Regions from separate parts of the Microbulbifer sp. ABE4_465 genome, predicted to be linked through region 1. Evidence: predicted binding sites of a transcription regulator. Region 1 holds the regulator's gene; each other region holds the start of a gene.

What was found. Region 1 encodes LexA, which represses DNA repair genes until DNA is damaged. Its sites were predicted from a motif close to ACTGTNTNTANANACAGT; they were not measured.
Region 2: the regulator LexA is predicted to act here: its motif matches at 3,834-3,851, upstream of uvrD (DNA helicase II).
Region 3: the regulator LexA is predicted to act here: its motif matches at 7,528-7,545, upstream of recN (DNA repair protein RecN).

Annotation. Positions count from the first base shown of each region.
Region 1 covers NZ_JBSWXV010000001.1:437,280-447,577, reverse strand. Annotated here, with positions in the region: gene mfd (transcription-repair coupling factor) at 1-1,295, shown strand, start outside; gene ACXAG1_RS01780 (CsiV family protein) at 1,409-2,398, shown strand; gene ACXAG1_RS01775 (cold-shock protein) at 2,555-2,770, opposite strand; gene ACXAG1_RS01770 (mechanosensitive ion channel family protein) at 3,166-4,308, opposite strand; gene nagZ (beta-N-acetylhexosaminidase) at 4,376-5,389, opposite strand; gene ACXAG1_RS01760 (TetR/AcrR family transcriptional regulator) at 5,412-6,068, opposite strand; gene ACXAG1_RS01755 (DUF6763 family protein) at 6,285-6,617, shown strand; gene lexA (transcriptional repressor LexA) at 6,757-7,365, shown strand; gene ACXAG1_RS01745 (hypothetical protein) at 7,521-7,775, opposite strand; gene ACXAG1_RS01740 (hypothetical protein) at 7,821-8,387, opposite strand; gene topA (type I DNA topoisomerase) at 8,515-10,298, opposite strand, start outside.
Region 2 covers NZ_JBSWXV010000008.1:149,002-159,299, reverse strand. Annotated here, with positions in the region: gene ACXAG1_RS13620 (glutathione S-transferase family protein) at 1-631, shown strand, start outside; gene gstA (glutathione transferase GstA) at 653-1,252, shown strand; gene ACXAG1_RS13610 (multidrug effflux MFS transporter) at 1,278-2,531, opposite strand; gene hexR (transcriptional regulator HexR) at 2,742-3,596, opposite strand; gene uvrD (DNA helicase II) at 3,883-6,099, shown strand; gene ACXAG1_RS13595 (TRAP transporter substrate-binding protein) at 6,289-7,428, shown strand; gene ACXAG1_RS13590 (DUF6795 domain-containing protein) at 7,667-8,176, shown strand; gene ACXAG1_RS13585 (lipase family protein) at 8,179-9,348, shown strand; gene groL (chaperonin GroEL) at 9,432-10,298, opposite strand, start outside.
Region 3 covers NZ_JBSWXV010000002.1:565,165-575,462, reverse strand. Annotated here, with positions in the region: gene ACXAG1_RS06090 (YfiR family protein) at 1-130, opposite strand, end outside; gene rimK (30S ribosomal protein S6--L-glutamate ligase) at 278-1,678, opposite strand; gene dapB (4-hydroxy-tetrahydrodipicolinate reductase) at 1,723-2,532, opposite strand; gene ACXAG1_RS06075 (hypothetical protein) at 2,780-3,247, shown strand; gene dnaJ (molecular chaperone DnaJ) at 3,323-4,447, opposite strand; gene dnaK (molecular chaperone DnaK) at 4,573-6,507, opposite strand; gene grpE (nucleotide exchange factor GrpE) at 6,659-7,264, opposite strand; gene recN (DNA repair protein RecN) at 7,583-9,235, shown strand; gene ACXAG1_RS06050 (1-acyl-sn-glycerol-3-phosphate acyltransferase) at 9,360-9,953, shown strand; gene fur (ferric iron uptake transcriptional regulator) at 10,023-10,298, opposite strand, start outside.

The DNA.
Region 1 (10,298 bases):
AGAGCGACCTCAAATTTAAAAACCTGGGCCTGCTGATTATCGACGAGGAACACCGCTTCGGTGTGCGCCAGAAAGAAAAGCTGAAGAGCCTGCGCTCCGAGGTGGATATCCTCAACCTTACCGCCACCCCGATTCCGCGCACCCTGAATATGGCCATGGCCGGCATCCGCGACCTGTCCGTGATCGCCACACCGCCAGCGCGGCGCCTGTCGGTGAAGACCTTTGTGCGCGAGCGCGACGACGCACTGATCAAAGAGGCGATCCTGCGGGAAATCCTGCGCGGCGGTCAGGTGTACTTCCTGCACAACGAGGTGAAAAGCATCGAGCGCATCGCGCGGGAGCTCCAGGAACTGGTGCCGGAAGCCCGTATCGGTATCGGCCACGGCCAGATGCGCGAGCGCGAGCTGGAACAGGTGATGAGCGACTTCTACCACAAGCGCTTCAACGTGCTGGTGTGCACCACCATCATCGAGACCGGTATCGACATCCCCACCGCCAATACGATTCTGATCGAACGCGCGGACAAGTTCGGCCTGGCCCAGCTGCACCAGCTGCGCGGCCGGGTGGGCCGCTCCCATCACCAGGCTTATGCCTACCTGCTGACCCCCAACAAGCGCGCCATGACCGGCGATGCGGTCAAGCGCCTGGAGGCCATCAGCGAGGCCCAGGATCTGGGGGCGGGCTTCACCCTGGCCACCCACGACCTCGAAATTCGCGGCGCCGGCGAGCTGCTGGGCGAAGAACAGAGCGGCCAGATCCAGAGCGTCGGCTTCAACCTGTATATGGAAATGCTCGACCACGCGGTGAAAGCGATCCGCGAGGGCCGCACGCCGAATATCGACGAGCCGCTGGAATCCCCCGCCGTGGATGTGAACCTGCGCGTGCCGGCACTGATACCGGACGACTACCTGCCGGATGTACACAGCCGTCTGATCATGTACAAGCGCATCGCCAACGCCGAAGACAAAGACGCGCTCAAGGAGCTGCAGGTGGAAATGATCGACCGCTTTGGCCTGCTGCCGGAACCAGTCAAACATCTGTTCCGCATCACCGAGATCAAGCTGAACGCCAACAAGATGGGGATCCGCAAGCTGGAGGCCTCCGCCACCGGTGGACGCATCGAGTTTGCCGACAACGCCAATGTGGACCCGCTGACCCTGGTGAAGCTGGTGCAGACCCGCCCCACCACCTACCGGTTACAAGGGGCCAACCAGCTCAACTTTGTCCTCGACGAGAGCGGCCCGGAGCAGCGTCTGCAGCAGGTCAACGACGTGTTGCAACAGCTGTCTCAATAGCGGCACCGGCGGCAGATCCCGCCGCCAAAGGGTGCTAACATGGTTGAATTATTCGCCAGCGCCAGCCTCTGGCAACACCATAAAAGCGGTTTAGAACAAACGCGGTATCGATAATGACCACTTTCAAGACCACGGTCGCCCAGCGACTGACCCGTTCCATTAAAGTGAAGGCGGCAACTGCGGTCACCTGCCTTGCGGCCAGCCTCCCCCTGATCGTTGGCGCTAGCGGCACCCAGGCTGCCGGCTACGCTGGCACCCAGTTTGAGATCGAGCTGGTGGTGTTTTCGCGCACCGACGGTATGAACACCTCCCGGGAGACCTGGCCGACAAACCCAGCGCTCTCTTATGACCGAAAGTGGGTAGACTTCAACACTCCGTCCACCGGAGACCCCATGGCGCCGGTATTGCAGCCAGCAGCCAATCAGCTGGGCAATAAGGTGGCAGCCCTGAGCCGGGATCGCGCCTACAACGTCCTGTTTCACAAGACCTGGCGCCAGATTCTTCAAACCGAACGCAATGCGCCGGCGGTAGTCATCAGCGGCGGCGAAGTCAGCGGCGATCATCACCAGCTGGAGGGCAGTGTCACACTCAGCGTATCGCGCTACCTACATCTGAGCACTGATCTGTGGCTGAGCGAGTGGGCGGATCAAGCGGGGAATGGCGGCCAGTGGAATCCAGCAACGGGGAGCAGCTTTCCATCCGGTGTCGAAAGCGCCCCCGCTGGCATCGCGGTACCCGCGCGCCCACGCGCCCCGGTTGCGCAACAGGCGGACACAATGAACGAAGAGCCCATGGGACTGACGTCAGCTGCCAACCAGGGCAACGCACCGAACAGCTACAGCGACACCGCCAGCGGCGGCTTCAGCATCAGCGCAGATCGTGCGGTGTTTCACAGCGAGAGTGGAGAAATCGACGGTATTGGCGCTCCCGCCTTGCCGATGGAGAAAATCGCGAAACGCGTAGCGGTACTGCAGGAAGAGCGCCGCCTGCGCAGCGGTGAACTGCACTATATTGACCACCCCATGCTCGGGGTGTTGATCGAGGTGCGGACGGTGACGCCTTCCCCGGAAGAAGACATCGAACCAACCGGACTCGTCGACTAACCTGGAATTACCGCTCCAGCCGGGGCCGGATTCGCGCACAAAAAAGCCCACGGAATAGCAGTACATCCTGCTACCCTGTGGGCTTTTTTATTGAGGTTGGCGCCAGCGTCGAAGATTCAGCGCACTGCCGACGGCCAACCTAAACGAGGTCGCGAATTACTCGCAGGGAACCACGTCTTCTGCCAGCAGGCCCTTGTCGCCCTGCTGCATCTCAAATTCTACCGACTGCCCTTCGTTCAGGGTCTTGTAGCCGTCGCCGCGGATGCTGCGGTAGTGAACAAAAATATCTTCCGCACCTTCTGAACAGGTGATAAATCCATAACCCCGGGCATTGTTAAACCACTTCACGGTACCCGTAACGCGATCACTCATTAAGCCAACCTCATTTATTGTTATTGCGTTCGCCCCGGTTGCGGGCGACTCGCCTACCCCAATTGCGGTGGCCGTGCCGATAAAACCAAACCTTTAGAGAGAAAGATCTGGAGGCCGGCCACTGTCTCGAAGCACCCATCCGACATGTCGAACAAGTCGTTACCGATTCTTAGATAAAACTGCGCCACTGTCTAGGTTTGCACGTGAAATTAATGTTACTTCCCACCTACAATGCGCAACATATCACCAATTCAGTAACGAAAGTGCCACACTTTTTGACTTTTCATGCTCTAAAGCCCCAAATCTCGAACAAGCCCAGACGCACAAACCTGACATTCGTTGCGCCCCTCTCCGCTCGAAACTCGGGGCATCGAGCATCGATCAAATGACGGCACTCAAGCACTCAGCGGACTGGAGGGTTCGGCACGCCGATCGCCCAACGCCAACTCTGGTATATCCGCGATATGCAAGGTCGACGTTGGGAAGGCACAGGAGGCCCCCTGATCTTCGACAATCTTCAGGATCTTCAGCAACACATCCTGTTTGATTTCGTGATAACGCACCCAATCCGTGGTCTTGGTAAAGGTGTAAATAAAGAAATCCAGTGACGAGGGCGCAAATGAATTGAAGTTTACGATCAGCGTCTGATTGGTATCGATCTCCGGGTGCTGCTCCAGCATCGCCCGCACTTCTTTCACGATGGGCGCCATCCGTTGCGCATCGTCGTAGCGAATACCGATGGTTTCGTAAATCCGGCGGTTCAGCATACGCGACGGATTCTCCACCGAGATCTGGGTAAACACACCGTTGGGGATATACAAGGGGCGCTTGTCGAAAGTACGAATTCGGGTCAGGCGCCAGCCAATATCTTCAACCGTCCCTTCGATTTCCTTATCCGGCGACCTTACCCAATCCCCCACTTTGAACGGGCGATCCAGATAGATCATCAGCCCGCCAAAGAAATTCGCAAGCAAGTCTTTGGCGGCAAAACCGATTGCCAGGCCACCGATGCCGCCCATGGCCAGTATCCCGCTGAGGTTGTACCCGAGCCGTTCCATGACGACCATGCCCGCAGTAATCATGATGGAGGCCCGCACCAGCTTGCCTATGGCACGCACAGTGGTTGTGTCGACGGGCTTACGCGCGTAGCGCGGATCTGCGAGATTCTGCTCAACCTCTTTCGCAAAACGCAGCGCAAACCAGGTAACCACCACGACAAAGCCTATCGCTCTGGGTTTGCCATCCAGCCAGAGCAGGAGTTCTGCCCCGGTCGCGTCACCGGCACGGGCAGCGGCAAACGATAGCCCCAGCAACCAGACCAGGATTGACGCGGGCGGGTTGATCGAATTGACCAGCGCATCATCCCAGGGGTTGACGGTTCGCTCCGCGCGCTCGCGCAGCCGGTTAACAAACAGTCCCAGAACCCAGGACGCAGTAGCCGTGATTAATACGACGACAAATATTTCGGCAATCCAGAAACGATCATCCCCCACCAGAGAGCGCAAAAACGCTGTAACTGACTCCACAAACAACTCCATTAGTTACTGAAATTTATTGCTGTACAAACAAACGTGCGCACCATTTTTAACAAATAAGGCACGGTATTTACATCCAGGAGGCCAGCCACTGCCGGGTTTTCTGCCAGCGCTCACTCTTTTCCAGTGCCCCCCAGGATTGAATTTCCCCGCGGCCGCGCATCCGCTCCAGGCGCTTGCTGGACGCAGGATCCGGTGTAAACCCTTCCAAAGCCTCCAGCACCTCAATGGCACCTGCACGATTATTACAGACCACGCCCATATCGCACCCTGCCGCCATGGCAGCGTGAATACGTTCCCGGTAGCCGCCTGCAGCGCCCGCGCCCTCCATGGTCAAATCGTCACTGAAAATAACGCCATCAAATTTGAGGCGCTTGCGCAGAATCTCCTGCAGCCAGAACCGGGAAAAACCCACCGGATTTTCATCCACCTGAGCAAAACGAATATGCGCCGGCATCACGGCCTCCAGCTCACCGGCCGCAATACTCTCGCTAAATGGTATGCAATCGGAAGACAGCACCTCCTCCAGGGGGCGCTGATCCACGGGCAACTCTTCATGACTGTCTTCGAGCACCTGCCCATGCCCCGGGAAGTGCTTGCCGGTCGTGGCCATGCCCGCGTCGTGCATACCCGCCATAAACGGGCGCGCCTTCTCGGCAAGCTTCAGTGGATCCCGGGCAAAGCTGCGATCGCCGACAATACGGCAGAAGTCGTCGTCCGCATCCAGCACTGGCGCGAAACTGAAGTCGATGCCAACCGCCAGCAACTCCGCGGCCAGCAACCAGCCCACATCTTCCAGTTGCTGTTTATCGGCCCGGGCACTAAGCGCCTGCATTGAGGGAATTCGGGTGAAAGAATCGCGAAAGCGCTGCACCCGGCCCCCTTCCTGATCTACCGCCAGCAGGATTTCAGGACGAAGGGCGCGAATCTCTGCAATCAGTGCCTCCAGCTGTGGCCGGCTTTCGAAATTCCGCGCAAAGAAAATCAGTCCGCCCACTTGGGGATGACGCAGCAGCGTGCGCTCTTCCTCGGTGAGGGTGTGCCCTTCGACATCAATCATTACCGGGCCAATCGGGGTAGACATCCGCATGAACTCCACATTGAATTTAATCGACGTCGCCGGCGTTGTTTCCCGGCATGGGCGCAGTGAGCATGGCTACGGCCGCGGGCGCCAGGCGCGCCAGGGTCTCCTCGAGACTGCTCTGGGCGCCAAAATCTTCCCGAAGGATAGCTTCAATGGCGTCAAAGCTCGAAAGAGAAAAGACCGTAGCGCCAAGCATGAAGTAGAGACGCCAGTAGAAGGTCACCGGGTCAACGTGCGGCAGAGCCGCCGCCAACTGCCCCGCAAAGCGCCGGTAGCTGTCACCGTAGCGGGATACGATAAAACGCCGCAAGTGCCCCTGGGACTGGGTATACGCCAGACCGAGCAATCGCATAAAGCGTTTCGGGTCGCGCCCCTGACTGGCCAGACCGGCCAGCGCCACCCGGTACAGGCTTTGCAGCAGATCATCCAGTTGCAGTGGCTCACCAGCCCCCGCCCTGCGCGCAAGCTCCTGATCGAGAATGGCCGTAAAAGGTGTAAGGAACCGCTCGAAAACAGCCTGAATCAGTTCTTTTTTAGAACCGAAATGGTAGTTCACCGCTGCCAGGTTCACCCCGGCGGTACTGGTGATGGTACGCAGGGAGGTCTCGGTAAAGCCCCGCTCCGCGAACAGGACTTCAGCGGCGTCCAGAATACGATGGACTGTGTCTGACTGACTCATGCCGATTTCACACCAATTCAAACCAACAATTTAAACGCTTGTTTTACCGCGAGACTAGCACAGTCCGCCGACGATGAAACCTGCGCAAGCCATTCTCCACCCCGCGGGAGTACCAAGCTTGCGTCCACCACATTAGAACGAGTGTACAAGTTCTGAAAGCGCCGGGATGGAACTGAAGGCGAAGACAACAAAGCAGTAAAAGAGGAGGAGCACGCCATGGCACGAATCGCTCCGGAAATTGGCAGTTGGTTTGAAAATTTTGATACTGGCGACCTGTTTGAAGTGGTTGCGGTTGACCATCCCGCCCGCACGATCGAAATTCAGTATGTGGACGGCAGCCTGGACGAAATCGAGTTCCAGAACTGGCCGTCGCTACCAGTGATTGGCGCCGCCGCTCCGGAAGACGCCAATGCAGGTTATGGCACCTTTGCCGACGAAATGCAGGATGAGGAAGACGCAGGCTACCGCAGCCCGATCTTTTCTCCCGCGCAAAGCGCCATTGACCGGCTTGAAGGAGATTCGTTTCCGGGTACTGACGAGGGCTACTGACGGATCGCTCCGGCCAGTGCCCGCCGTCATCGTGCTGCGAGTCAACCGCAACCCCGCAATCGGGCAATGATTGCGCGCCCCTGAAATCTGTATATAATCACAGCAACTGTATATAAATACAGACAACAGGAAGGCGCCCATGACAAACCTCACTGCACGCCAGGCTCAGGTACTGGAACTGATCAAATCCTATCTGGATGATACGGGCTACCCGCCCACCCGAGCCGAAATTGCCCAGGAGCTGGGCTTCCGCTCACCCAATGCCGCGGAAGAACATCTGAAAGCCTTGGCCCGCAAAGGCGCGATTGAAATGGTCGCTGGCGCTTCCCGCGGTATTCGAATTCCCGACTACAACAGTGGTTTACCCATTGTTGGCCGCGTTGCCGCCGGCAACCCGATTCTGGCGGAAGAAAATATCGAAGAGTACTGCGAAATTCCCGCGGAATTTTTTCACCCACCCGCGGACTACCTGTTGCGCGTACACGGCATGAGCATGAAAGATGCGGGTATTCTCGACGGCGATTTACTGGCCGTGCAGCGCACTGACAATATTCGCAATGGGCAGATCGTTGTTGCGCGCATCGAGGACGAAGTCACCGTGAAGCGCTTCAAACGTCGCGGCAATCAGGCCACCGTGCAGCTGCTGCCGGAGAATCAGGACTTTGATGTGATCGAAGTGGACATGCGGGACCGCAGCTTTGCCATTGAAGGTTTGGCGGTGGGCGTGATTCGGCAGAACCCGATTTGACAATGGCGGTTCGGAGCGACAAGCCCGCAGGTTTTCTGGATCCCGGCCTTCGCCGGGATGACAAGTCGCCAAACATCCCGTGTCTCGCACTTCGAACATAAAAAAACAGGGCTTTTGCCCTGTTTTTTTATGTCTGCGAATTAACCACAGAATGTTCAGTGAATCGTGTGCTCGGCCAGATCCACCTCTTCTTCCTCAAACGGCTCCGGCTCCATCTCGTTGATGTCCTGTACCGCTTCGATCCCCGCCTCCAGCATGGCACGGGCCACCGCCACCTTGTGCTCGCGCAGGAAATGCTGGCTCTCGTCCGAGAAATGAATACGCACCAGCGGTTCTCCCTTGTGACCAGCGCGTCGCAACGCTACATCACCATTGGACAACTCGATGATTTCGTAAGTCTCGGTAGACATTCACTTCTCCACAAACCGCGTAATTTGGAGCCAGTGTACCACACCCTACCACTCCTGACTGTGGGCCCTCTGGCGCTGGATCAGCTCGAAAAGGGACTGGTACCACTGCTGCACCCGCTCACGGGTGAGAGGCTGGTCAGGGGCCTCGGCCGCGCTATCCAGTTGGCGTACCGGGATGATGGACTGGACGGTGGCAGCAGGTTTGGAGGGCGCCGCCTGCGCAGCAGAACCGGTAGAGCCAGAGCTTACTGAACCAGAGGCGCTCAGTACCCACAATTTACGCCAGGCTGCGAAGAGCCCCGCAAACCAGCTATCGGGGTTTTCTGCGAGACTGACCAGCTCATTGGCTTCACCACTGAATTTGCCACGCTGGGACACCAGGGACGCCAGCGCCTGCGCTGTTTCCGGCTCAGCACCGGCCGCAAAACCCAACTGCATCTGATGCCCCTGCTCCGCCAGAAACGCACGGTAACCACGCCACAACTGCAGCACCGCCGCTTCCAGCAGGGAGGACTCCAGCAACGGCGTATTGCCCGCTTCCGCGCTGGATTGCAGCAGCAGCTGGGCCTTACGCAGCGCCGAAGCGACGGTACCGGTATAGGGATTACTCAAACTGCATACCTCTGGGATTCTGGATCCCGGCCTTCGCCGGGATGACGGATAGGTCTGGATCCCGTTACCGGATCAAGTCCGGCACAGGCTCTTCGCCGGGATGACGGGTCGGCAGGTCTCCGACCAATTACTTGGCCGGGGATTTTTTTGGAGCAGCCTTTTTCTTGGCTGGCGCCTTCTTGGCAGCCGCTTTTTTGGCCGGGGCCTTTTTCGCGGCAGCTTTTTTCTTCGCCGGAGCCTTTTTAGCCGGCGCTTCTACCTGCCACTTGCCATCGCGATAGAACGCCTTCCAACCGGTCGCCTTGCCCTCTTCCTCACTCTGGACATACTGCTCCTGAGTTTTACGGCTGAAGCGCACAACCGTATCACGGCCCTCGTTGTCCTCGGTGGGAGCAGAGAACAGGAAGCTGTACTTGGGATCGATTTCGTCCTTGTGCGGCAGCAGCTCCTTGATCAGGGGTGCGCGGGTTTCGCGATTTTTCGGGAACTGACTGGCAGCCAAAAACAGACCGGAGGCGCCGTCGCGGAGAATATAGGTATCATCCACTTTCTCGCAGGCCAGCTCCGGCATGGGTACCGGATCCATTTTGGGCGGTGCCGGCTGGCCACTCTTCAGCAGCTTGCGGGTGTTCTTGCAGGTTTCGCTGGTACAACCAAAGTACTTGCCGAAACGGCCGGACTTTAACTGCATATCCGCGCCACACTTGTCGCACTCGATGACCGGGCCATCGTAGCCCTTGATCTTGAAGGTGCCCTTCTCTACCTCGAAGCCACTACAGTCCGGGTTATTACCGCAGATATGCAACTTGCGCTGCTCATCCACCAGGTAGTTATCCATGGCGGTGCCGCATTTCGGGCAGCGGCGCTTGTCTCGCAGCTGGCGAGTTTCCGCATCTTCGTCTTTTTCCGCATCTACCGCTTCTTCACCGGACACCAGATTCATGGTGTTGGTGCAGCGCTCCTTGGGCGGCAGTGCATAACCGGAACAGCCGAGGAACACACCGGTGGAGCCGGTGCGGATCTGCATATGCCTGCCGCAGGTACCGCACTCGATATCCGTATCCGTCGGCGCATTGCGACGCATACCGCCTTCTTTATCCTGTGCCACCTCGAGACGCTTGCTGAAGTCGGAATAGAATTCGTTCAACAGGTCTTTCCAGCCCTTTTTACCTTCCGCCACGGTATCCAGAGATTCCTCGAGGCTCGCGGTAAAACCGTAATCCATCAGGTCGGTGAAGCTTTCGCTCAGGCGGTCGGTAACGATATCGCCCATTTTTTCCGCGTAAAAACGGCGGTTCTCCAGGCGCACGTAGCCGCGATCCTGAATGGTGGAGATGATCGATGCATAGGTGGAAGGACGGCCGATACCGCGTTTTTCCAGCTCTTTTACCAGTGCCGCTTCACTGAAGCGCGCCGGTGGCTTGGTGAAATGCTGTTTCGGATCCAGCTGTTTCAGGTTCAGTTTTTCACCGACCTTGATGTCCGGCAACACCAGATCTTCGTCTTTCTTGCTCTGCACCGGCGCGACTTTCAGGAAGCCGTCAAAGCGGATTACGCGGCCGCGGGTACGCAGTTCGAAGTCACCGGCGGTAACCACAACAGACGTAGAAGTGAACTGGGCCGGCGTCATCTGACAGGCCACAAACTGCTGCCAGATCAGGGTGTACAGACGCTCGGCATCGCGCTCCATACCGGACAGCATATTCGGTTTTACCCGCACATCGGAAGGTCGAATCGCTTCGTGCGCTTCCTGAGCGCCCTCTTTGCTGCTGTAGCGGTTGGGGTTTTCCGGCAGGTATTTATCGCCGTAATTCTCACCAATAAATTCGCGCACAGAAGATACGGCTTCGGCGCTCAGATTGGTGGAATCGGTACGCATATAGGTGATGTAACCCGCTTCATACAAGCGCT
Region 2 (10,298 bases), on a different contig from region 1:
TCTGCACCAGGTGTACACCCGCAACCGCGCGGACTATTCCGGGCGGGTGACGGTACCGGTACTGTGGGACAAACAGCGCGAGCAGATCGTCAGCAACGAGTCCGCGGAAATCATCCGCATGTTCAACACCGCGTTCAACGACCTCACCGGCGACGAGCAGGATTTTTATCCACAGGATCTGCACGGCGATATCGACGCCACCAATGCGCTGGTTTACGAAAACGTCAACAACGGCGTGTATCGTGCGGGTTTCGCCACCAGCAAAGAGGCTTACGAGGCCGCCTATCACCGGCTGTTCGAGGTGTTGGAACAACTGGAGCAGCGCCTGCAGAGCAACCGCTACCTCACCGGCGAACGGATTACCGAGGCGGACTGGCGGCTGTTTACTACACTGATCCGGTTCGACGCCGTGTACCACGGCCACTTCAAATGTAACAAGCAGCGCCTGGCGGATTACCCCAATTTGTGGGGTTATGTGCGCGAGCTGTACCAGTGGGAGGGCGTGGCGGACACGGTGGACTTCCACCATATCAAGACCCATTACTACGCCAGCCACAAAAACATCAATCCCACTGGCATCGTGCCTGTGGGACCGGAACTGGACTACAGCGCGCCCCACGGCCGCGGATAACGCTACGACACGGAGAAAACCATGAAGCTGTTTTACGCCCCCGGTGCCTGTTCCCTGTCACCGCATATCGTCGCCTGCGAGGCGGGCATTGATCTCGACCTGTGCAAGGTGAACCTGAAAACCAAGGAGACCGAAAGCGGCGGCGACTACACGGAGGTGAATCCGAAAGGCTATGTGCCGGCGCTGCAGCTGGAGGGCGGCGAGCTGCTCACCGAGGGACCGGCCATTGTGCAGTTTCTGGCGGAGCAGAAACCGGAGAAAAAACTGGCCCCGGAATACGGCTCACTGGATCACTACCGGGTGCTGGAGTGGCTGAATTACATTTCCACCGAGGTGCACAAATCCTTCCTGCCCCTGTTCTGGGATGGAAGCGATGATGAACAGGCGGCAGCCAAAGAAAAACTGGCGAAGCGCTTCCAGTATGTGGAAGACCAGATGGCCGGAGACTACCTGATGGGTGACGACTTCAGCATCGCCGATGCCTATCTGTTTACCGTGTACAACTGGTGCAGCAAGGTGGGTGTGGATACCGGCAGTTGGCCCAGGCTCAAGGCGTTTGCCGAGCGCATGGGCCAGCGGGAAGGGGTGCAGAAGGCACTGAAGGCGGAAGGCCTGATTTAAAGGCCTGCAGAGCCACGGCTGCGGGTCATACCCGCAGCGTCTGCTCCTCAATTTCGATCGGCCGGCGCGCCCGCGCTACAAACAGCGCCATGCACAGGGCGGCGGCGGAACAACACAGCATCCCCAGTGCGATCGGCACCAGAGTGCCGGTGTGCACCGCGTTCACTGCTCCACCCAGGACCCCACCAAAAATAAACAGCGAGGCTCCGTACAGGGCATTCGCAGTACCGCTGATCCTGGGGAAGAATTCGAGATAACAGGCGGCCGAGTTGGGGGTGATGATGCCGATGGCACCCATCGCCATCACCAGCGGAACCATCCACGCCAGCAACACCTGGTCCTGTCCGAAATACAGGGTGCTCGCCAGCAACAGCGCGCAGGAAAACAACTGCAGCCCCATACCCGCCAGCAGTATCTGGCGCGGTTCAAATACCTTCAGCAGACGGATATTCAGCTGCACCATCAACACCAGTCCCAGCACACAGCTGCCAAACAGCATGGGGAAGGTGGCGGAAGAAACCCCGAAATGCTCCATAAACACGAAAGGCGCGGTGGTGATGTAGATAAACATGCTGCCACTGATCAACGCCTGCCCGAACAGAAAGCCCAGTGCACGGGGGGTGCGGAAGATCTGCGCATAGCCTTTTAGCATGCTGCGGCGGGACTCCCGCTGGCGGCGTGCGCGGCGGAACTTGGATACCGTCTCCGGTAGCACCCCGCGCACCAGTACCATCATCAGCAGACCGTACACCAGCAGGAAGATAAAGATCGCGTGCCAGTCGCCGAAGGTCAGCAGGGTCGCGCCAATCGCCGGCGCCGCCATGGGGGCTATCAGCATCATGGTGGCAATCATCGACATGATCCGCGCCGCGTCCCGCCCGTGGTACAGGTCGCGCACGATCGCCCCGCAGATCACCGTGGCAAAGCCGCCACCCAGCGCCTGGCAGAAGCGCAGCGCCACCAGCAGTTCCACGGTGTTGGTAAATAGGATCAGTGCCGAGCTGACGATAAAGATGGCGAGCCCGATGGTGCCGGTGACAATGCGACCCCAACGGTCCGACAGTGGCCCACCAATCAATTGGCCCACGGCGAACCCCAGCAGATAGCTGGAAACCGAGTGCTGTACCTGCGCCACCTCCACACCCAGCGCCATGGCCATGGCGGGAATTGCCGGCAGGTAGGTATCAATGGCAAATGGCGTCAGTGCCACCAGTGCGGCGAGACAGGGGGCGAGCCAACGCGGCGGCTTGCCTTCGGCGTCGAAGAAATTCGGGGGCATAACAACTCAATTGAAGAGAATCTCGAGTACTTGTTGCAAGTACTCGGTTGAGGTGGCCGGCATCGGCTGTTACGGCTAAAACCGAGACACCGGCGGGCGCCGGCATGGTAACGGGGGCCAAGGCCAGTTTCCATGACAGTTCGGGAATTTGCGGTCAGGGACAGGGGAGCCGGGGTCGAAGCGCGGCGCTGACCGAACGATCAGTCCGTGTCAGTGTTTCTCTTCCCGCAGATTGTAGAGGCCTTTCTTCAGCTTCAGCAGGTGCTCCTGCAGCTGTGGACCCTTGCGCTGGGCGACGCCGATCGCGAGGACATCGATCACCACCAGGTGGGCGATGCGCGACGAAAGCGGTGTGTACAGTTCGATATCTTCTTCCACATCCACTTCCAGCGGGATGCTGGACTGGCGTGTCATGGGAGAGCCGCTGGGGCCGAGGCCGATCACCGTGGCGCCCTGCGCCTTGGCCATTTCCATGGAGCGCAGCAGCGAGGAGGTGCGGCCGCTCTGGGAGATGGCGACCACCACATCACCGGGCTTCATGCTCATGGCCGACATGCTCTGCATGTGGTGGTCGGAGTGGGCGGCGGTGGCCATCTGCAGGCGGAAGAATTTGTGCTGGGCGTCGGCGGCGACGGCACCGGAGGCGCCGAAGCCGAAGAATTCAACCCGTTTGGAAGCAGCGATGGCGGCGACAGCGGCTTCTAGGGCGCGGCCGTCGATCTTGTCGCGCACATTCAGCAGGGTATCGACGGTGGAGTCGAATACCTTGCGTTTGTATTCAGCGATGGTGTCGGTTTCGGTGACGGCGATCTGGCCGAAGCTGGGGCTGGAGGCGAGCTGCTGGGCCAGGTTCAGCTTGAATTCCTGGAAGCCGGAACAGCCCACCGCGCGACAGAAGCGCACCACGGTAGGTTCGCTCACCTGGGCTTCGGTGGCGAGATCGACGATCCGCATATGAATGATTTCGCCGGGATTGGCGAGGATATATTCCGCAACCTTGCGCTCTGATTTGCGCATCGAACTCAGCTGTTCGCTGATCTTCTGCGTGACTTCCGCTGGCTTCACGACAACACCTTCTCTGGTTCAAGCTGTGCAGTTTAGCGGCATGGCCCGGTGCTGGCGAGCCCCGCAGCCCGCCACGCCGTTATTGTCACCCCCCTACTGTAGGAGCCTGCCCTGCAGGCGAACCGAATCGTGCCCCAATAATGTTCGCCTGCAGGGCAGGCTCCTACAGCGCCGCTCCACCAAACCGTAGGGTGGATAAGCGCAGCGCATCCGCCGTCCCATCCGCCCACAAAAACCCCTGTTTATATACCCAGTTCTCCCCCCACCCCTGATACAATCCGCCCCCATGGACGTATCTGAACTCTTAGACCCCCTCAACGACCCCCAGCGCGAAGCCGTCGCGGCGCCGCCGGGCAATCAACTGGTTCTGGCCGGTGCCGGCTCGGGCAAGACCCGTGTGCTGGTGCACCGTATCGCCTGGCTGATGCAGGTGGAGGGGGCATCGCCCTACTCCATTATGGCAGTGACCTTTACCAACAAGGCCGCGCGCGAGATGCGCGGGCGTATCGAGGAACTGCTGGGGGTGAACACCTTCGGCATGTGGGTGGGCACCTTTCACGGCCTCGCCCACCGCCTGCTGCGCGCCCACTGGCAGGAAGCCAAGCTGCCGCAGAACTTCCAGATTCTCGATTCTGATGACCAGCTGCGCCTGATCAAGCGGGTGCAGAACGAGCTGGGGCTGGATGACAAGAAGTGGTCGCCGCGGGAAACCCAGTGGTGGATCGGTGCACAGAAAGATGAGGGGATTCGCCCGCAGTATATCCAGCTCACCGGCGATCCCTGGCTGCAGACCATGGTGCAAATTTACAGCGCCTATGAAGCGGCCTGTCAGCGCGCCGGTGTAGTCGACTTTGGCGAGCTGCTGCTGCGCGCCCACGAACTGTTGCGGGATAACGACGGCATACTCGCCCATTACCGCCGCCGTTTCCCCCATATCCTGGTCGACGAGTTTCAGGATACCAACACCATCCAATACGCTTGGCTGCGCCTGCTGGCCGGCGACCAGTGCACGATCACCGCGGTGGGTGACGACGACCAGTCCATTTACGGCTGGCGCGGGGCCAAAATCGAGAATATCCAGCACTTCGAGGCGGATCTGAAAGACGTGCAGACGGTGCGCCTGGAGCAGAACTACCGCTCCACCAGCACCATCCTGAACGCCGCCAACGCGGTGATCGCCCACAACACCGGTCGCCTCGGCAAGGAGCTGTGGACCGAGGGTGACAAGGGCGAGCCCATCGCGCTCTACTCCGCCTACAACGAACAGGATGAGGCGCGCTTTATTGTCGAGCGCATCCAGGACTGGGTGCGCGATGGTAACCGCCGCGACAGCATCGCCATCCTTTACCGGTCCAACGCCCAGTCACGAGTGCTGGAAGAAGGCCTGCTGCGGGAACAGGTGCCCTACCGCATCTACGGCGGCCAGCGCTTCTACGAGCGCATGGAAATCAAGAACGCGCTGTCCTATATGCGCCTGATCACCAACCGCCACGACGACACTTCCTTCGAGCGGGTGGTGAATACCCCCACTCGCGGCATCGGCGCGCGCACCGTGGATATGGTGCGCCAGTTCGCCCGCGAACACGGCTGCTCCCTGTGGGACGCCGCCGCCAAGATGCTGCAACAGAAAGTCCTCGCCGCACGCGCGGGCAATGCCCTGGCCAACTTCTTGAGCCTGATCGACGCGCTGGACGAAGAGAGCACCGACAAAACCCTCGACCATATCGCCGAGCTGGCCATCGAACAGACTGGCCTGATCGAATTCCACGGCAAGGAGAAGGGTGAGAAGGGTCAGACCCGGGTGGAGAACTTGCAGGAATTGGTGAGCGCCTGTCGCGGCTTCGACGGCCTGCCCACCGTGGACGCTGATGGCGAGGCGGTGGACGAGGAAGAGATTCCACTGATCAACCAGTTCCTCGACAGCGCCGCGCTGGACGCCGGCGAAGGCCAGGCAGATGAGTTTGAAGACGCCGTGCAGCTGATGACCCTGCACTCCGCCAAGGGTCTGGAATTCCCACTGGTGTTTATGGCCGGTGTGGAGGAAAACCTGTTCCCGCACAAGATGTCCGCCCAGGAACCCGGGCGTATGGAGGAGGAGCGACGCCTCTGCTACGTGGGTATCACCCGCGCCATGCAGAAGCTGTATATCACCTACGCGGAAAGCCGCCGCCTGTTTGGCAGTGAGACTTACAACAAACCGTCGCGGTTTGTGAGCGAAATCCCGGTGGAATACATCCACGAGGTTCGCCTGAAAACCGAAGTCTCCAAGCCCCTGTTTCAACCCAATTACGGACGAGCAGGCCAGTTCTCCGACCCGGCCCCGCAGTTCGACGACGACCTGCCACCGCTGGCGCTGGGCGGCCGCGTCGACCACGCCAAATTCGGTGAAGGCACCGTGGTGCAGTTCGAAGGCAGCGGCCCACGCGCCCGAGTACAGGTCAACTTCGACGACGCCGGAGCCAAATGGCTGGTAGTATCCATGGCCAAACTACAGCCGCTGTAATCACGATCGACATCATCATATTTTAGCAACAACGTCATCCCGGACTTGATCCGGGATCCAGATACCACAGAACCGGCAGCAACCTCAAATACCCTGCCACACTCACTGGATCCCAGATACTTTTGTCATGCCGGACGCGATCCGGTACCGGGATGACGCAATAAAACGAAAAATAAAAATCAAACGGACATGAAAAAAATAAACTGGTATCCCCCCGTTATCCTCGGCCTGCTCGCCCTGCTGGTGCTCACCTTTGGCACCCTGGTGATCTCCCGCTCCGATCAGGTTCAGACCGTCACTTCGATCGAAAACGCTGGCCAGCAAACTTTTGAATGGAAGCTCGTCACCACCTGGCCAAAGAACTTCCCCGGCCTCGGCAGCGCGCCGGAGCGTTTCGCCAAAAACGTGGCAACAATGTCCAATGGCCGCCTGAAGATCAAAGTCTTCGGCGCTGGTGAACTTGTCCCGGCTATGGGAGTCTTTGGTGCTGTTTCAAACGGTGCTGCGCAGGTAGGCCACGGCGCGGCCTATTACTGGAAAGGTAAGGTACCCGCCGCGCAGTTTTTTACCGCGGTACCCTTTGGATTAAACGCTCAGGAAATGAATGGCTGGCTGCACTACGGTGGTGGTCGTGAATTGTGGGAAGAGCTCTACGCGCCGTTTGATCTGATCCCTATGGCCGGCGGATCCACCGGTGTGCAGATGGCGGGCTGGTTCAATAAGGAAATTAATTCTGTCGACGACCTCAAAGGTCTCAAGATGCGCATCCCCGGCCTCGGCGGTGAGGTCCTCAACCGCGCCGGCGGCACTGCCGTCACCATCCCCGGTGGCGAACTTTACACCGCACTGCAGACCGGCGTGATCGACGCCACCGAATGGGTCGGACCGTACAACGATCTCGCGTTCGGCTTCCACCAGATCGCCCAATACTACTACTACCCCGGCTGGCACGAGCCGGGTTCAATCCTCGAAATCATCATCAATAAAACTGCGTTCGAAAAATTGCCGAAAGATCTGCAGGCCATCGTCCGAACCGCCGCCCGCGACGCCAACCAGGATATGCTCGACGAGTACACCGCGCGCAACAATCGTGCGCTGAAAGAACTGGTGGATGAGCATGGGGTTGAGCTGAGAAAACTGCCGGACGATGTCATCGCCCACCTGAAAAAGATAAATCAGGGTATCATGCAGGAAACCGCGGCCAATGATCCGCAGTTCAATCGTGTATACAAGGCCTTCCAGGAATTCGAGTCGCAGGTAATTCCCTATCACCGAATCAGTGAAGAAGCCTATTACGATACCCGTGACGTAGTACCCGAGCAGGAGTAGTCCGCCACTTCATCTATATACGTGCCGACAGAATTCCGCATCCATCGTTGGCACGTTATTCCCTCTATTTTATTGACTCCCGCGATCGCAAAAATTGGTACGATCGTGCGCATTTCGTAAATTGACTCTGACACCATTTTATATTTTTGACAAAGGTATCGCGCCCTTTAGTATAACTTCAGGTGCCGGTAAGTTCCGCCGTGCGTTGCACTTCGTTTTTTGATCCGGGCTTCAATACGTGGATATCAACACAATATTGTATCGATTCACTGTTTCTTTAATTGCATTAATATTTTCAGGTTCTCTGCACGCTATGTCGATATTTGATACTGGTAAAGCTTGTACGTTTTCTGGGGTTTCTGGCGTAATTTTACAAAATGGAGTACCGGTAGCTGGTGCTAAAGTAACAAGAACTACAGACTTTCAGAAAAAAAAGCAGGATGAAACCATTACGGATGATAAGGGTTACTTCGAGTTTTCCGCTCGATTCGAGCGGAATATTGTCAATATCTTGCCTCAAGAATTTGTAGTCGGTCAGAAAATTACCGTGGCAGTGGGCGAAGAAGAGATAGAAATTTGGTCCGGCGTAAAGAGAAAGAAAGCTGAAAATTCGGAAGCGCGCGGTGTTCCTATATCAGTCACCTGTGAATTAGAGAGTGAAACAAAACTTATCAACGTAAACAATCAGCCTTTTTTTACCCGGTGCATTTGGGATGTTGAACCCGATGTCATTGATAATGGATTTTAAAAATGGAACTTACACCTCAACAGTCTGCTAGTTTATCTAGAGATGTTTACGCCTTAAGCAAGATTGACAGGCTGGATCGTGCGATAGAGGTTTTGAATGTAAGGTATAAAAATCAAATCCGGTTTTTCGAAACCAATATGCTGAAAGGCAAGACCGGCGGGCCAGGTTTTATCAAAGTAAGAACAGCGTTCGGGTTTTTGCTCGTCGGCCAAGAAGCATTCCAGGGGCATGCTTTTATTTTGTTTCGCGGCACACAATATCTCGCTGACTGGCTGACAAATCTAAATATAACCTTGTCCTCTTCCGCAAGGGGCCAACCGGTTCATGATGGCTTCAAAAAGTCATTTCAGTCGATGTTGCCGCAGATACAAGACTTTGTTGCCACACTACCTTCCGGCACTTTTGTGCATTGCCTGGGACATAGCCTCGGGGGCGCACTGGCAACACTTGCTGCTGAATGGATTAAAGCCAACACCATACACCAACCGAAGCTGTATACCTTCGGCAGCCCAAGAGTGGGCTTGATCGGTTTCTCAGAAAACTGTACTCAGTTGCTCAACGACAAGAATATGTACCGAGCCTATCATCGTACGGATATTGTCCCATGTATCCCGATATGGCCCTTTGTACATACCCCGAGTACTGACAGGGAATATTTCCTACCATCTCCAGGGTTGATTCCGTGGGCGACATATCACGATATGGATCTGTATGTGGATTCGGTAAGCAAAAAAAGCTGGTCTGAAATTCATGCAATGCGTCCGGCTGCCCGTACCGATAGCGGCGTCGAAGCCTGGCTGCGATCCAAGGCCGCAATCGGACAGACGATGTCTGCAATTGAATGGTTGAACGATGCCATTATCTACGTGGTGAAAAAGTGCATGGAGTTCGCAGGGCGCGTAATCAATTTTACTGCCACCACCTATTTCACTCTAATGGACCAGTTGGCCATGGTGCTGAATAGCGGCGTAAAACTGCTCGTCGGCTCGGTGAGCCTGGTGGCGCTGCTAGTCAAGAAAATCATGCAGTTCCTTGGCCTCAAGCCCATTCTTGAATCCGCCAGTATCACACACGACTTTCTGCGTAACCTACTGTTAAAGCTATCATCCCGGGTTAACGAAATCAGTAAGCAGGCCCTGAGTGCGACGCTGGCTGAAGGGCGCGGTATTTAGCGATTAGGGGTGCACCGCGCCAAACAAAAAAGGGGCCTTGCGGCCCCGAAAAGAAAAGCACTGGGGATGGGTCTTTGGAAAAATCAGTAGTCGTAGGCGTCCGCCGCGGCCTCTGATTTTTTCTCTTCCGGCTTGTCAGCCACCATCACTTCGGTGGTGAGCATCAGGCCTGCGATGGAGCCCGCATTCTGCAGCGCAGAGCGGGTAACCTTGGCGGGGTCGATGATGCCGAACTCCAGCATATCGCCGTAGTCGCCGGTCTGGGCGTTGTAGCCGTAGTTGGCGCTGTCTCCGGATCTGGAGCTGTCACGGACATTGTTCAACACCACACTGCCTTCGACACCAGCGTTGGCGACGATCTGGCGGAAGGGCTCTTCCATTGCGCGCAGAGCGATATTGATCCCCACCTGTTGATCGTCATTGGCACCTTTCAAACCGCTCTTGCGCAGGCTGTCGGCCACACGCACCAGGGTCAGTCCACCACCGGCAACAATGCCCTCTTCCACTGCTGCGCGGGTCGCGTGGAAGGCGTCGTCCACCAGGTCTTTCTTCTCCTTCATTTCCACTTCGGTGGCGGCGCCGACCTTGATCACCGCAACACCGCCGGCCAGCTTGGCCACGCGCTCCTGCAGTTTTTCCTTGTCGTAGTCGGACGTGGAGTTTTCGATTTCCGCGCGGATCTGTTTCACGCGGCCATCGATTGCGGATTTTTCTCCCGCGCCGTCCACCACTACGGTGTTGTCTTTACTGATCACCACGCGTTTGGCGCTACCCAGTTGCTCCAGTTCGACCTTCTCGAGGGTGAGGCCGACTTCTTCGGAGATCACCGTACCGCCGGTAAGGATGGCGATATCCTCCAGCATGGCCTTGCGGCGGTCACCGAAGCCCGGCGCTTTTACCGCAGCCACCTTGATGGTGCCGCGCAGGCTGTTGACCACCAGGGTGGCCAG
Region 3 (10,298 bases), on a different contig from region 1:
CAAGGTCCGTATCGGAAAGGTAATCCGCACGCGCAGGGGCGGCGGCAAGCGCGCTGGATACAAGGCAGCAGCACAGCAGACGACAGCAGGCCGACGTCATCTTGGCGGTCAAAATAGCGAACTTGAACATCTATGGGGTCACCGGCGCGAATAATGGCCCCACCGGGAAATTAGCGGTGGGGCTCCCCAAAGACTAGTCTCGCCCAGCCTCCCCCACCACGGGGGGAGCACAAGCCGGGCGCCAGAAAACGTACACCGCTGGCCCCGGGGCAGTCACTCAGTTTTCTCCGTCCCCAACAGGTATCGTCGGGCGCCATTTCAGCGCCTTCTCGATGGCCATGATCATAGAGCCGGCCACATCCTTGCGGGTGGCGCTCTCGATACCTTCAAGACCCGGCGAGGAGTTCACCTCCAGTAGCAGCGGCCCCTTCTTGGAGCGGATGATATCCACACCGGCCACTTTCAGGCCGAGTGTTTTCGCCGCCTTGATCGCCAGCTTGCGCTCTTCCGGCAGGATTTTGACCACCGACGCGGTGCCACCCTGGTGAATGTTGGCGCGGAACTCGCCCGGCGCCGCTTCCCGCTGGATGGCGGCAAAGACTTTACCGTCCACCACAAACAGGCGCAGATCCTTGCCCTGAGCCTCGCGAATAAACTCCTGCACCAGCAGATTCACCTTCAGCGACTTGAACGCATTGATCACCGACTCCGCCGCCTTGCGGGTTTCCGCCAGTACCACACCGCGCCCCTGGGTGCCCTCGAGCAGCTTCACGATCAGCGGTGCGCCGCCCACCATTTCAATCAACTCATTGGTATCCATGGGCGAGTTGGCGAAACCGGAGATCGGAATATTCAATCCGCCTTCCTGCAGCAGCTGCAGGGAGTAAAGCTTGTCCCGGGACTGACTGATGGCCTGGGAACCATTCAGGGCGTAGACGCCGATACTTTCAAAGTGACGGGTAAGCGCGCAGCCGTAAAACGTCTGGCTTGGGCGAATACGCGGAATGACCGCATCCAGGTTGTTGAGAATGCGGCCGTCCCGGTAGTGCACCTCCGGCTCGGCGGAATCCAGCTTCATGTAACACTGGCGAATATTCAGGAACGTCATGCGGTGACCGCGTTCGGCACCGGCTTCCATAATCCGCTGGTTGCTGTACAGATCCGGGTTCGACGCCAGCACACCAATTCGCAGACCCGTGCCCGCTATATGGTGCTCGTCGTGGTAGTACTCTTCGATTTGACTGGGCGGGATTTCCCCCAGGCAAAAACTCTCCGACGGGTCCACCAGCATGCGCCCCATCATCGCCTCGCGGCCGAGCAGCATGCGGTAACCCATGGAATCCCGGTTGGTCAGAGTCAGTTCAATGTCCCAGACACTGCCGCCAATACTGATACTGGTTTTGATCACAAGGCGCTTTTCCGAATCGCCGGAAGAACTGCGTATGGTTCTGCGGTCCAGTACACGCGCTTCACAGCGCACCCGAGGGCGACGCAGATTCTGCAGAGGATGCGCCTCGAAGCTCACCCACGGCTCACCGCCACGGTTGAATTGCTGGATGTTGTAGGCGTGCAGACAGGAAGTCTTGGCTCCGGAGTCCACCCTCGCCTTGATCGCGGGAATCCCCAGACTCGGAAAGGCACACCACTCTTCACTGCCAACAATGATCTTTTTATCCAAGTGTCGCTCCTTAAAAGCGTGTAATACCGCGAGGTGACGTGGCGTTACTTCAACCCCAGCACATCGCGCATATCGTATTGGCCGGCAGCGCGGCCGGTTAACCAGGCCGCGGCGCGCACGGCACCGCGGGCAAATGCCAGACGACTGCTGGCCTTATGGGTGATTTCAATGCGTTCGCCGTCGGCGAGAAAAGACACCGTATGCTCCCCCACCACGTCGCCGCCGCGCACAGTGGCAAATCCAATGGTTTCGCGCTCACGGGCCCCGGTCTGGCCCTCGCGGCCATAGACTGCGACCTTGGACAGGTCCCGCCCCAGGGTATCGGCAATCACTTCTCCCATACTGAGCGCGGTACCGGAGGGAGCATCCACTTTGTGGCGATGGTGGGCCTCGACGATTTCAATATCCACGTCATCGCCCAGCACCCGCGCCGCGGTTTCCAGTAAGTTAAAGCACAGATTCACACCGGTGGAAAAATTGGTCGCGAAACACAGCGGGGTTTTATCGCCCGCGCTCAACATCTGAGCGCGCTCGTCCGCGGTAAACCCGGTGGTGCCAATCACGATAGCCTTGCCGCGCTCGGCACAGTAGGCCGCATTGGCGAGCGTGGCCTGCGGTGAGGTAAAGTCGATCAGCACATCGAACTCGGCCTTTTCCAGGCTGTCCACAATTGCCAGGCCATTGCGGCCGAGACCGGCCACCTCACCGGCATCCACACCCACCAGGCTCGACCCGGGGCGCACGATGGCACCGCTCAGCCTGGCCTTACCCTCTTGCTCTGCATAGGACACAGCCTCCGCCAGTACCCGGCCCATACGGCCACCAAACCCTGTGATTGCAATGTTTACTGACATATTCCCTGACTCTCCTGCTGTACCGAGGTTCCAGTCGCTCATCGGCCTATTTTCAGCCCGACCGAACGAAAGCGGCGGATTCTACCCCGGTTTTTCGGCGCACCCCACCAAAAAGCATGACGGCGCCAACACTGTGACATCCGCCACAGCGAACAAAGCTACCAGAGAACTGACCCGGGAGTTCACCTTGTGACACAGAATTCCTTCACTAGACTTTGAATAGCCCGAATGAATGGAGCGCCTCTTGATGTTTAGTGACACGCAAAACTCTCTCTGGTCCAACCTGTCCGCCGCCATCCTGGCAATACTGCTCTCCACCATACTCTCCTTCCCCAGCCACGCCTCTGATAGCCAGGCTTCCGATAGCAAGCTGGGATCAATGGACGACTTCTGGGAGAAATACGACGATATCGCGGACTGGATAACCCTGCGCCTGAAGCTGACACCGGAGCAGGAAGAGAAGGTTCTGCCTCTCCTGGAAAAAAACTTCGAATTGCAGATGGCCATTATGGGCGACTACGGCATCAAGCCAGACAAGATGGTCCCCGAGTTGACCGAGGAACAGAAAGAAGAGATTGATGCAAAGATAATTGCGGTGCGCGCGGCAACCCGAGTGGAAGCCATCAGCGTCTTGAGTGAAGAGCAACTGGAAGAGCTAAAAAAAATCCAGAAGGAATATCACCAGGAGCTTCGTGCGAGGCTTGAGGAAAACTGACACCAACAAAAAAGCCCGGGCTTTACAGACCGGGCTTTTTTGTAGCGTGAACCAGAACGTAACAGCGCACAGCGCTTACAGTTTCATATCACCAAAGAAATTCTTCACGCCCTCAAACCAACCGGTCTGGCGGGGCGAATTTTTCTTCTCGCTCAGGGTACCGGCGAATTCTTCCAGCAGTTCTTTCTGCTTTGTGGACAGGTTTACCGGGGTCTCCACCACCACACGGCACAGCAGGTCGCCCGGGGCACCACCGCGCACCGGGGTGACACCCTTGCCGCGCAGGCGGAACAGCTTTCCGGTCTGGCTCTCGGCCGGGATCTTCAGTTTGACCTTGCCATCCAGGGTCGGCACTTCCATCTCGCCACCAAGAGCAGCGGTCACGAAGCTGATCGGCACTTCGCAGTACAGGTTTTTACCATCGCGCTGGAACAGCTCATGCTCGCGCACCATGACCTGTACATACAGATCGCCGGCCGGGCCGCCATCGGGGCCGGCTTCGCCTTCACCGGCCAAGCGAATGCGATCGCCGGTATCCACACCGGGCGGTACCTTGACCGACAGGGTTTTGGTTTCTTCCACGCGACCGCGACCGTGACAGTCGGTGCAGGGATCGGTGATTACGGTACCGCGCCCGCGACAGTTGGGGCAGGTCTGCTGAACCGAGAAGAATCCCTGCTGCATGCGCACCTGACCGGCACCACCACAGGTGCCGCAGGTCTGGGGTTTGGAACCGGCCTTGGCACCGGAGCCATGACAGGTGCCACAGTTGGCCAGGGTCGGCACCTTGATCTTGACCGTGGTGCCGCGCACTGCGTCTTCCAGATCCAAGTCCAGGTCGTAGCGCAGGTCGGAACCGCGTGCCGGACCACGGCGGCCGCCACCGGCGCCGCCACCAAAGATATCGCCAAACACGTCACCGAAGATATCGGAGAAACCGCCAAAGCCGCCGGCACCGGCGCCGCCTGCCTGACCGTCAACGCCGGCGTGACCGAACTGGTCGTAGGCCGCTTTCTTTTGCGGATCGGAAAGCACTTCGTAGGCCTCGTTGGCCTCTTTGAATTTGTTTTCCGCCTCTTTATCGTCGGGGTTGCGGTCCGGGTGATATTTCATCGCCACCCGGCGGTAAGCTTTTTTCAGCTCCTTTTCATCCGCGCCTTTGCTGACGCCGAGGACTTCGTAGTAATCGCGTTTGGACATAGCTCTGTGTGTTCTTCTTAAAACTGCAGAAGGCGCGAAAGCTCAGCCGAGCCTCCGCGCCTTTTTTTAAACCCTCCCGGAGCCAGCTCAGGGAGGGTTAGGACAAGTCGTTGACTCGTGAAGAGTTACTTGTCTTCTTTCTTGTCGTCTTTGACTTCTTCGAACTCAGCGTCCACTGCATCGTCACCGCCGGAAGACTGTGCCTGTTCGGCCTGCTCCGCGGCGGCTTCGCCGGCTTGCGCCTGCTCTGCATACATCTTCTGCGCGACAGGGCCGGAGGCTTCGGTCAGCTTGGTGGTAGCCGCTTCCATGGCCGCCTTGTCGTTGCCTTTTACCGCTTCCTCGGCTTCTGCCAGAGCGGCGTCGATTGCGGCTTTCTCTTCCGCAGTCGCCTTGTCACCGGCTTCTTCCAGAGTTTTCTTGGTGGCGGAGATCAGGCCGTCGAGGGTGTTGCGGGTGGTCACCAGCTCCTCGAACTGCTTGTCCGCTTCGGCGTTGGCCTCGGCGTCCTGTACCATTTTTTCGATCTCGTCATCGGACAGGCCGGAAGAGGCCTTGATCACGATGGACTGCTCTTTGCCAGTCGCCTTGTCTTTGGCGTGCACGTGCAGGATACCGTTGGCATCGATGTCGAAGGTTACTTCGATCTGCGGCATGCCGCGCGGTGCCGGCGGGATGTCAGCCAGGTCGAAACGACCCAGAGATTTGTTCTGTGCCGCCTGCTTGCGCTCACCCTGCACCACGTGAATGGTCACCGCAGTCTGGTTGTCGTCAGCGGTGGAGAACACCTGGGACTTTTTGGTCGGGATGGTGGTGTTCTTGTCGATCAGCGGAGTCGCCACGCCACCCATGGTTTCGATACCCAGGGTCAGCGGGGTTACGTCCAGCAGCAGTACGTCTTTCACGTCACCGCCCAGAACCGCGCCCTGAATCGCTGCACCAACGGCAACGGCTTCGTCCGGGTTCACGTCTTTGCGCGGCTCTTTGCCGAAGAATTCGGTGACCTTGGACTGTACCAGCGGCATGCGGGTCTGACCGCCCACCAGGATCACTTCGTCGATACCAGAGGCAGACAGGTCGGCGTCGGCCAGAGCAGTTTTTACCGGCTCCAGGGAGCGGGTAACCAGGTCTTCTACCAGGCTTTCCAGCTTGGCGCGGGTCAGTTTCACAACCAGGTGCTTGGGACCGGTGGCGTCTGCGGTGATGTACGGCAGGTTCACTTCGGTCTGCTGGCTGGAAGACAGCTCGATCTTGGCTTTTTCTGCGGCTTCTTTCAGGCGCTGCATGGCCAGTGGGTCGCCTTTCAGGTCGATGCCCTGCTCTTTCTTAAACTGCTCTGCCAGATAGTCGATCAGGCGCAGGTCGAAGTCTTCACCACCGAGGAAGGTGTCACCGTTGGTGGACAGCACTTCAAACTGTTTCTCGCCATCGACGTCGGCGATTTCAATGATGGAGATATCGAAGGTACCACCACCCAGGTCATAAACCGCGATGGTGCGGTCACCACCGGCTTTGTCCATGCCGTAGGCCAGCGCAGCCGCAGTCGGCTCGTTGATGATGCGCTTCACGTCCAGACCGGCGATACGGCCGGCGTCTTTGGTGGCCTGGCGCTGGGAGTCGTTGAAGTAGGCCGGTACGGTGATTACCGCTGCGTCTACTTTCTCACCGAGGAAATCTTCCGCGGTTTTCTTCATTTTCTTCAGCACTTCGGCAGAAATCTGCGGCGGTGCTTTCTTGTCGCCCTTCACTTCTACCCAGGCGTCGCCGTTCTCGGCTTCAACGATGGAGTAAGGCACCATTTTGATGTCTTTCTGCACAACGTCGTCTTTGAACTTGCGACCGATCAGACGCTTTACCGCGTACAGGGTGTTGGTCGGGTTGGTGACGGACTGGCGCTTGGCGGACTGGCCCACCAGCACTTCGTTGTCGTCGGTGAATGCAACGATGGAAGGGGTGGTGCGATCGCCTTCCGCGTTCTCGATAACGCGGGCCTTGTCGCCGTCCAGTACCGCCACACAGCTGTTGGTGGTACCCAGGTCGATGCCGATGATTTTACCCATGCTCTAAATCCTCACTTTGCTGCGCGCGCCGCTGCTCTGTTCTGTGTGGCCGGGCGCTGCGCTGTTTAATTCGGTTGCCTGCTTATATTGGTGCCGCCGTTCACATTTCAAGGGCGGCGCCACAGGGTTTCTGGTGAAAAAGCGAAAGGCCTTACGGCGCTTTGCTAACAACCACCATCGCCGGGCGCACCAGGCGGCCGTTCAGGCGGTAGCCTTTCTGGAAGCAGTCCAGAACCGTGTTTGGCTCCACATCCGGGTTGGGCACCTGGGTCATAGCCTGGTGCAGTTCCGGATCGAAGGGCTCGCCCGCCGGGTCGATCACTTCCACACCGGACTTGACCAGGGTGTCGATAAAAGACTTCTGGGTCAGCTCGATGCCTTCCACCACCGCCTTTTGCGCTTCATCTTCACCATCGATGGTGGAGAGGGCGCGCTCCAGGTTATCCACCACCGGCAGCAGCTCTTTGATCAGCTTCTCTACGCCGAATTTGTGGGCCTTTTCCACATCCTGCTGGGCGCGGCGGCGGGCGTTCTGCACCTCGGCCTGGGCGCGCAGCACCATATCTTTGTGGTCCGCCAGTTGCTGGTGCAGGGAAGCGATCTCTTCTTCCAGTGCACTGTCACTGCCAGCCAGCTCTTCCGCCAGCGCTTCTTCTGCGGCTTGCTGCTCTTCGGCGCTCGGGGTTTCCACCTCGGCGGCCTGCTCTGCCTGATCGCCAGTCTCGATCTGTTCTTCTTCGCTGCGCTCTTTGGCCACTGCTTTCTCCGTCTGTGTCCGTCGGACAACTGCCAATTGGTCAAAATGGGAACACACCGGCAGCGGGGACGCCGCGGGTGAGGATGGCTATATGGGGGCGCCGGTGGCCACTTCAAGTGATGCCGCAATTGATGCCGAAAGGGATCCGCGCCGGGCCGGCAATTGAGTGAGGAAAATGTGCTGCCCGCCGCACGACCAAGTTAACTGCCTTGTTGATTGCCTCGCAATTAGCCCCCGGGGTGATTGAAACCCCCTGGACAAATACTGTATAAACAACCACTACTGAATCACCAATCTAACAACGGCGATCACATTCCCATGTTGCTGCATCTGTCTATCAGTCAGTTCACCCTGGTCGACCAGCTGGAGCTGGAATTTGGCCCGGGCACCAGCACCCTCACCGGAGAGACCGGCGCGGGCAAGTCCATTACCCTCGATGCCCTGGGCCTGGCGCTGGGCGACCGCGGCAACGGCGAGCTGGTCCGAGCCGGCGCCAAGCGCGCCGACATCCACGCCACCTTCGATATCAGTGCGCATCAAGACGCCCGCTCCTGGCTGGAAGAACAGGAGATGGACGCCGGGCGCGAAGTAATCCTGCGCCGCACCATCAGTGCCGACGGCCGCTCCCGCGCCTATATCAATGGCCAGCCGGTCACCCTGATGCAGTTGCGCACCCTGGGCGAACAACTGATCGATATCCACAGCCAGCACGAACACCAGTCACTGCTGAAGAAAGACACCCACCGCCGCCTGCTGGACGAATACGCCCACGCCGAGGCGCAGAGCGCCGAAGTGCGCATTCACTACAAAACCTGGCAGGACCAGTATCGCCGCTACCGCAAACTGGCAGACAGCGCCGAGGAAACCCAGGCCCGCCGCGACCTGCTGGAATACCAGCTAGAAGAGCTGGAACAGCTGCACCTGAAACCAAACGAGCTGGAGGAGCTGGAAAGCGAGCAGCGCCAGCTGGCCAATGCCGGTGACATCCTGAACGGCAGCTATCAACTGGCTGCGCTGCTGAACGGCGGTGAGGGCGATATCGCCGAGCAACTGCACCGCGCCCTGCAGCTGGTGGGCGCCATGCCGGAACAGAGCCCGGCGCTCGCCGAAGTCGCGCAGATGCTCGACAGCGCGCGTATCCAGATCGACGAGGCCGGCAGCACCCTGTCCCGGCATATCGACCGTTTTGAGATGGACCCGGAGCGGCTGGCGGAAGTGGAAGAGCGCCTGTCCGCCATCTACTCCATCGCCCGCAAACACCGGATCCAGCCGGATCAGCTGCCGGAACTGCAACAGCAGTGGCAGCAGGAACTGGAAGAAATCGGCGCGGTGGATGCCCTGGACAAGCTGGCTGGCGAGTGCGAACGGCTGGAGCAGGACTTCCGCAAAGCCGCCGGCAAGCTCAGCAAACTGCGCACCGCAGCTGCGAAAAAGCTGGCGGATGCGGTAAACAGCCAGCTGGCGGATCTCGCCATGCCCCACGCGCGGGTGGAGTTGGCACTCACATCACTGGAAAAGCCCACCGCCACCGGCCTGGAAGAAGTGGAGATACTCATCGCCACCAACCCCGGCCAAGCCCCGCGGGCACTGGGAAAGATCGCCTCCGGTGGCGAGCTGTCCCGGGTCAGCCTGGCGATTCAGGTGGTCACCGCGCAGACCTCGCGCACCCCCACCCTGGTATTCGACGAGGTGGATGTGGGTATCGGCGGCGCCACCGGCGATGTGGTGGGCAAGCTGCTGCGCCAACTGGGCGAGCGCGGCCAGGTAATCTGCGTGACCCATCTGGCCCAGGTGGCCGCCCGCGCGCATCGCCAGTACCTGGTGGAGAAGCACAGTGACGGAGAAGCGGCCTTTGTGGCCCTACGGGAGCTGAAAGATGCCGAGCGCAGTGTGGAAGTCGCACGCATGCTGGGTGGCGAGCCCACCGCACAATCCCTGGCGCACGCCGAGGAGATGTTGGCGCGAGCCTGACCGGGGTCTAGCTGAGGCCGAAATTGACCGAAAGTGGCGGCAGATTCACTTTATACTGCCGCGTCCAAACCCAGGCCCCACTGGGGATACAACTACACTGTCGGGCAAAGAACTCGGTCTCACTATGCAAACCACCATATTCAACACCCCAATCCTCACTCCCTGCCTGCGCCTGCTCGCGCGCCTGCTGCTCAAATTGCACGGCTGGAAGGTGGTCGCCGACGAACGCGCACTGAAGCTGAAGAAGTACGTGATGCTGGCGGCCCCACACACCTCCAACTGGGATGGCTATTTCTTTATCCTCGCCGCGCTGAAGCTGAAGGTGAACCCCCAGTGGATGGGCAAAGACAAACTGTTCCAGTTTCCTCTGGGTGGCACCATGCGCTGGTTTGGCGGTATTGCGGTGGACCGCAGCAAGGCCAATAACCTGGTGGAAGCCACCATCAATCAGTACAAGGTGCGGGACGAATTGGTGATCGCAGTGCCGCCGGAAGGCACGCGCGGCAAGGCGGAGCGCTGGAAAACCGGCTTCTACCACATTGCCCGCGGCGCGGCGGTACCGGTGGTATGCGGCTTTATCGATTTCGCGCGCAAGGAAGCCGGGCTCGGCCCCGCGATGGAAATGGGGGAAAACCTGGCCAGGGAACTGGCGCGGTTTGGTGAGTTCTACGCAACCAAGACCGGGAAATACCCCAGCGATTACACCCCACCGGTGTGATTGGCAGACATGAAAAAGGGGAGCATAGGCTCCCCTTTTTCATGTCAGGCGCAGCGACGCTCGTCGCTATCAGCCTTCTTTCTTCTTCACATACAGCACCAGGCTGTGGCCGGTCAGCTCGTAGCCGTGCTCTTCGGCAATCTGGTGCTGAAGCTCTTCGATCTGCTCGTTGTGGAACTCAATCACCTTGCCGGAATCGGTGCACACCATGTGGTCGTGGTGGTCGCCGCGGTCCAGCTCGAATACGGAGTGGCCGCCATCAAAGTTGTGGCGCATCACCAGGCCGGCGCTCTCAAACTGGGTCAGTACCCGGTAAACAGTGGCCAAACCGACGTCTTCGCCAGC